2 regions of the Microbacterium algihabitans genome follow, and region 1 is predicted to be linked to the other one. Evidence: predicted binding sites of a transcription regulator. Region 1 holds the regulator's gene; the other holds the start of a gene.

Evidence for each region. The regulator HspR, encoded in region 1, represses chaperone genes until heat shock. The targets are predictions, from matches to a motif close to AAGTTGAGTCNNNNNGACTCAACTT.
Region 2: the regulator HspR is predicted to act here: its motif matches at 1,815-1,839, upstream of RWH43_RS09745 (Hsp20/alpha crystallin family protein).

What each region holds. Positions count from the first base shown of each region.
Region 1 is NZ_JAWDIU010000001.1:1,488,504-1,491,902, forward strand. Features, by position in the region: gene RWH43_RS06980 (nucleotide exchange factor GrpE) at 1-250, shown strand, start outside; gene RWH43_RS06985 (DnaJ C-terminal domain-containing protein) at 259-1,239, shown strand; gene RWH43_RS06990 (heat shock protein transcriptional repressor HspR) at 1,331-1,768, shown strand; gene RWH43_RS06995 (hypothetical protein) at 1,967-2,560, opposite strand; gene RWH43_RS07000 (ABC transporter ATP-binding protein) at 2,720-3,399, shown strand, end outside.
Region 2 is NZ_JAWDIU010000003.1:31,579-34,977, reverse strand. Features, by position in the region: gene RWH43_RS09755 (NAD(P)/FAD-dependent oxidoreductase) at 1-708, opposite strand, end outside; gene RWH43_RS09750 (sugar ABC transporter ATPase) at 899-1,240, shown strand; gene RWH43_RS09745 (Hsp20/alpha crystallin family protein) at 1,309-1,764, opposite strand; gene RWH43_RS09740 (SDR family NAD(P)-dependent oxidoreductase) at 1,968-2,858, opposite strand; gene RWH43_RS09735 (UbiA family prenyltransferase) at 3,105-3,399, shown strand, end outside.

The DNA of each region.
Region 1 (3,399 bases):
CCTCTCCGCGATCGGCGACAAGGTGCGCGCCGTGGCCGAGCGCCTCGGTGTGGTGTCGTACGGCGCCGTGGGCGACGTGTTCGACCCGCAGCAGCACGAGGCGATCTTCCAGGCCCCCACCCCCGGCGTGACCGAGACCACGATCCTCGAGGTCGTCGAGGTCGGCTACCGCCTCGGTTCGGTCGAACTGCGACCGGCCAAGGTCGTCGTCGCCGTGCCGGCCGACCCTTCGACAGGCTCAGGGACCTAAGGGGAGCTATGGCGAGTCAGGACTGGTTCGACAAGGACTTCTACAAAGTCCTCGGTGTCGACAAGAGCGTCAGCGCTGCCGATCTGAAGAAGACGTATCGCAAGCTCGCGCGCCAGTACCACCCCGACTCGAACCCGGGAGACGCGAAGGCCGAAGCGAAGTTCAAGGAGATCAGCGAGGCCTACTCGGTGCTCAACGACCCCGAGCAGCGCGAGGAGTACGACCAGATCCGGGCCATGGGCTCGGGGGCGCGCTTCTCGGCTCCCGGGGCCGGGGCGGGTGGCGGTTTCGACGACGTCTTCAGTCGGTTCGGACAGGGCCGGCAGGCGCCGTCGGGCGGCTTCGACGACTTCTTCACGATGTTCGATCAGCAGGGCGGGGGCTTCGGTTCCGGCCGGTTCGGTCAGACGACCGGCGGATTCCGCGGCTTCGGCGGGCCTCAGAAGGGCTCCGACGTCACCGCGCGCACGACGATCGACTTCGTCACGGCGGCCAAGGGCGAGACCATCACCCTCGCGGGTGAAGACAACGTGCCCTTCAAGGTGAAGATCCCCGCCGGTGTGTCCGACGGGCAGAAGATCCGGTTGCGGGGCCGCGGGCGCAAGTCGCCCGACGGCGGCGAAAGTGGCGACATCGTCGTGACCGTGGCCGTGCGTCCCCACCCGGTCTTCACGCGCGACGGACTCAACCTGCGCATCACCGTGCCCGTCACCTTCACCGAGGCGGCACTGGGCGCGACGATCGAAGTGCCGACGCTCGGGGGAGACCCCGTGCGCCTGCGCGTCGCCCCCGGCACCCCGTCAGGACGCGTGCTCCGCGTCAAGGGTCGCGGAATCTCGACCACGAAGGGCACCGGCGACCTGCTCGCCGAGGTCCAGGTCGCGGTGCCCGCTCATCTCGACGACGCGGCGCGCGAAGCCCTCGAGCGTTTCCATGAGCTCGAACCGAAAGAGAACCCCCGCGCCGACCTGATGTCGAAGGCACGATAAACACACGCGAGTCGCCGAGGTTCTCGGCATCCGATACGACAGGATGCCGAGAACCCGGCACCGCACCCGGCACGACGGAAGAGGTGAAGACGTGTCCGAAAGAGAGATCGACGAAGACGCCCCGATCTTCGCCATCGCCGCAGCCGCCGAGCTGTCGAACATGCACCCGCAGACGCTGCGGCAATACGACAGGCTCGGCCTCGTCGTACCCGCACGCACGCAGGGCGGTTCGCGGCGTTACTCGAGCCGTCACGTGCAGCAGCTGCGCGAGGTCGCGCGCCTGTCGGGTGAGGGCATGAGCCTTCCCGCCATCGCACGTCTGCTGGCGCTCGAGGAGCGGGTTCACGAGCTCGCGCGCCGCGTGAACGACCTCGAGCGTCAGCTCACGATCGAGCGCCAGTCGCGTCCCGGCGCCCGCGTCTTCGCGGCCGGCGCCACCGGTTCGGTCGTCACGCTGCGCCATGGGGCGCGCGTGCGCCGTGCCACCGACATCGTGCTGTGGCGTCCGCGCGACATGCACGACGACTGACCCGACCCGGCGGAGGTCCCTGAACGGGTCGAGGTCCCTGAGCGCGTAGAGGTCCCTGAGCGCGTAGAGGTCCCTGAGCGCGTAGAGGTCCCTGAGCGCGTCGAGGTCCCTGAGCGCGTAGAGGTCCCTGAGCGTGTCGAAGGGACCCGGATGCCGCGGGCGCACGGCGCTTCGACGGGCTCAGCCACGTCTCTCGCGTCAGGCCGGATCGATCCGCAGCACGGTCGGCGCCTCGCCTAGCTGAAGATCGTCGACCACACGGATCGTGCGTGCCACGGCATCCACCGCGTCGATGACCGTGCCGAAGCGCTGGCGGTCCGAGCACACGGCGGTGACGGTCACGAAGTGCGAGCCGGTGTCCCACGTGTACGTGGCGAACGGCGGCGTCTTCGGATCGCTCGGCAGGGGCATCGCGAGCTTCTCGCCGACGCCGAGGTGCGGATTGCGGAACGACTCGGTGTCGTCGTACTCCATCGGCATCATCGCCCGCGCCGTGCGCAGCTGCGGTGTGGCCTCCTGCAGCTGCGCCATGACGACGAGCAGTTCGGGGTCGCTCTTCCACACCCACACGAGCACGCGCCCGCCCGCGCGGCGCATGAGCAGCGGCGCCGCCTGGCTCAGGATCCACGCGAAAGCCCCGCCGCCGGGGCGGGGCGCAGCGCCGGCGGCCTGATTGGCCTGGCTGAGCAGCATTCCGATCGCCGCCTTACGGTGGCGGCGGCCGCGGAATCCGAGGGAACCGGTCACGGGCACCCAGAGGTCGGCGGGAGCGTCGGCCTGCAGTCGAGACATGCGCTCAGCCTACGATCCGGGGCCTGGGAGACGGATGCCGATCGACCGCGTTCGCGACGGGAGAACGCTCCCACGGCCGGAGGGGTCGCCGATGTCGGAGGTCGGTGCCAGGCTGTAGTCCGCGGTCATCGCGACCGCGTCGATCTCTCGGAGGGCCTCGTGCTCGGCAAACTCCTCATCCGTTACCTCTCGCGCTATCGCTGGCTGCTGGTCGCCATCCTCGTCTTCCAGGCCGCGTCCGCGGTCGCGACGCTGTACCTGCCGCGTCTGAACGCCGACATCATCAACCTCGGCGTCGCCCAGGGCGACACCGGCTTCATCTGGTCGCGCGGCGGGCTCATGCTCGTCATCTCGCTCGGGCAGATCGTGGCATCCGTGATCGCCACGTATTTCGCCGCGCGGGCGGCGATGGCCGCCGGCCGCGACATCCGCCTCGACGTCTTCGAGCGCGTCAGCGGCTTCTCCGAGCGCGAGCTGTCGCAGTTCGGCGCGGGGTCGCTGATCACCCGCAACACCAACGACGTGCAGCAGGTGCAGATGCTCGCGATGATGGGCGCCACCATGCTCGTCAGCGCCCCGCTGCTGGCCATCGGCGGCATCATCATGGCGCTGCAGCAAGACGTCGGACTCAGCTGGCTCATCGCGGTGGCCGTGCCCGTGCTGGTCATCGCCGCCGGCCTCATCATCGCGCGCATGGTCCCGTTGTTCCGCAGCTACCAGACCAAGCTCGACGGCGTGAACCGCGTCATGCGCGAGCAACTCACCGGCGTGCGCGTCGTGCGCGCCTTCGTGCGCGAGCGCATCGAAGAAGAGCGCTTCCGCGAGGCCAACACCGACAT
Region 2 (3,399 bases), on a different contig from region 1:
ATCCACCGCTCGAAGCTCCCGGCTGTAGTGCACCTCGATGCCGTACTCGTCGAGTTTGCGCTGAAGTTCGCGGTCGATGGCGGGGATGCCGAAGGGTACGGGGTCGGGGCACACGAAGACGACGCGGATGCCGTCGCGCACGCCGATCGAGCGCCACCAGTCGCAGGCGAGGTACATCGGCTTCTGCGCCGCGGCTCCGCACGACGCGGGCTCGGGTGGCTGCGTGAAGACCACGGTGCCGGAGCGGAAGTCACGGAGCGCGGGCGAGGCCTTGGCCGCCAGGTCGTAGTCGTAGTTCGAGATGCCCGTGGCATCCGCCATCGCCTCGGGAAGGCCCGGAACCTGCTCCCACGCCATGCGGAGGCCCGCGCACACGACGAGTTGGTCGTAGTCGATGCGACCGCCCGACACCAGGTGCACGCGTCGGGCGTCGGGGTCGACCGTGAACGCCTCGTCGCGCAGCCACCTCACCCCCGGCGGGATGACGTCGGCCTGGGGGCGGACGGCCTCCGAGGCGCGGGCGGCGCCGCCGGCGATGTGGGACTGCAGGGGAGCGAACACGTGCTGTTCCCGCGGCTCGATCACGGTGATGTCGCCGAGACGGGCGCGGTGCAGGCGCCCGGCGATCGACAGTCCGGCGTTGCCGCCGCCGATCACGACGATGCGCGGGGTCGCGCGGGCGGGCACGGCGGAACGGGGGTCGGGCATGGGGGATCCTCTCGTTCGTCCCACCGTGCGTCATCGGCGTAGACGCCGCCAGCACCTTGACAGGTGCCGCTCACGACGGCGACGACGGTCGCAGGGACCTGTCAAGGGGCACCGGCCGATGACCGCGGCCCCGTTTGATGAGAGAGCCGCGCCACCCGCGGCTTCGCGTCTGCGACGAAAGGACCCTCTCATGAGCGACGCCTCGATCGACCCCACCCCCTCCGACGCGGCTATGGCGGGCGTGCAGCCGCTGCGCGACGGCGACACCTCCATCGAGCCCGATCCCACGCTCGACCCCGCCCAGGCGGAGTGGGACGCCACGACCGCCATCGACGGGGGCGCCGACCCCGACGACATCAACCCTGCCACCGCGACGGGTGCCGACCCGGCCGAGATTCCCGCCGACGACAGCGACATCCCGCTCGAGGACATTCACCCCGAGTCCACCGGCACCGACTCGCAGGGTATGGACCCGGGCGTTGTCGAGCTGGGCGAAGAGGGACAGGGCGACCTCGCTCCCGAAGACCTCTGAGACGTCTCGCGAACACCGCACGATGCCCCGACCCTCGATGAGGGGGCCGGGGCATCGTCGCGTGCGGACTACTGCTCGATCAGCTGAGGCGTGCTCTCGTGTGCCTCGATGACACCGTCGTGCTCGTCGGTCGAGACGGCGATGCGGCGCGGCTTCGCCTTCTCGCTGACCGGGATCGTCACGCTCAGCACCCCGTTGCGGTACGACGCGCTGATGCCGTCGGTGTCGATGCCCTGCCCGAGGTTGAGCTGGCGGACGAACGACGCCGTCTCGCGCTCGCGCGTGATCCACTTGACGCCCTCGCCCGAGCCGAGGGTGCGCTCGGCGCGGATCGTGAGCAGCTGGCCGTCGACGTCGATGTCGACCGAGCCGGGGTCGACACCGGGGAGGTCCGCCGCGAGCACGTAGTGGTCGCCGTCGCGGTAGAGGTCCATCGGCATCCGTCGCGGACCACCGCCGCGGCGAGCGTCGAGGAGCGTCGACGCGAGGCGGTCGAGGTCGCGGAAGGGGTCGTAGGTGGCCATGGTCGTTCTCCTTTTCGATCGGTCGGGACTCGGATCCCCGATGTTCTGTGAAGTTGAGTCCATGTGGCTCAACTGCGATCAGATTAGCACTCGGCACAGGAGAGTGCCAAGACCCTGCATGCGAAATTGGCGCACCTCGCCGAGCCCATCGGCCCTGACGCGAGCCCCGTGCGCGTCGGCATTCGTGGCCCTTCCCGACACGGTCAGCGCGGGCGACGCAGCGGGATCCGCGACCAGCCCCCGCTCACGGCACCGGGATCGTGCTGGGGAGCGAGGACGGCTCCGGTGGTCGTCGGCGCGGGGCGACGCCGCAGTCCCAGCGCGTGCTGCAGCGTGCGGATGAAACGGTCGTACACGCGCGGCGCGAAGAACTGCAGGGGGCGGGTCACGAACTGCGCCGCTCCCACGCCGACCTCGTGACGGGGCCCGCGCGTCACCCGCACGACGGCCCGGGCGACGCGGTCGGCCGACACCACCGGCGGCAGAGGGAAGGGCGTGCGCCCCGTCGAGTTGGAGGCGCGCTGGTAGATGGGGGTGTCGATGCTCGCCGGGAGCACGATCTTCACCCGGATGCCGCGGTGCGCGAGCATCTCCTGCCGCAGCGACCGCGTGAATCCGAGCAGGCCGTGCTTCGCGGCGACGTACGACGAGACGTACGGGCCCGCCACCTGCGCGTACAGCGAGCCGACGAAGACGATCGTCCCGGTGCCGCGGGCGAGGAAGTGGGGGAGCACCGCCCGCGCCGCGCGCATGTGGCCGGTGAGGTTGGTCTCGATGACCCGGTCGCGCACGGCATCGGGGGTGTCGGCGATCGACCCGTACGAGAAGACGGATGCCGAGGCCACCCACACGTCGATGCGTCCGAACCGGAGGAGGGCGATGTCGGCGGCGCGCTGCGGGCCGTCGGCGAGAGCGAGGTCGATCGACGCGGTCTGCACCTCGGCCCCGCGAGCGCGGCATTCCGCGGCGGCGGACGCGAGCGCCTCCTCGTCTCGGGCCACCAGCACGAGACGCGCCCCCTGGCGGGCGAAGCGCAGGGCGGTGGCACGGCCGATCCCGCGGGATCCTCCGGTGATGACGACGACCTGGGGCATCGGGGTCTCCTTCGAGGCTTCTGCGGAACGCTGCTGCCCCGGCGCTCGCGACGGTAGGCGGGAGGGGATCGGATGCCGCGGGGGTTGACGTACCGACGGCCGACGCCCGTGCGCACCGGCGGGCCGCCCGGTGGACACGCCGTTCCCGGATGCCGATCCGCGGCGCGTCGCGCCGGATCCCCGCCGTTGTGCCCGGCGACCCCGCCGCGGGCCACCGGACCGCCGCAGCGCGGTAGCGTCGGACCCGTGACGGATGCCGCGACCACGAGGTCGCCCCTGCGGGCCCTGTGGGGCGCGACCCACCCCGGGCCGACGCTCGTCGTGACCGTCCTCTCTCTCGCGCTGGGCATCGCCGCGGGGCTCGAGCCGTGGCGCCTGGGTCTGCTGGTCGTGGCGGTGTTCGCGGGGCAGGTCTCGGTCGGACTGTCGAACGACGCGATCGACGGCGCTCGCGATGCCACGGTCGGGCGCACCGACAAGCCGATCGCGGGGGGAGCCCTCACGCCCGAGCGCGCCCTGGCCGTGGCCGTCGGAGCCCTCG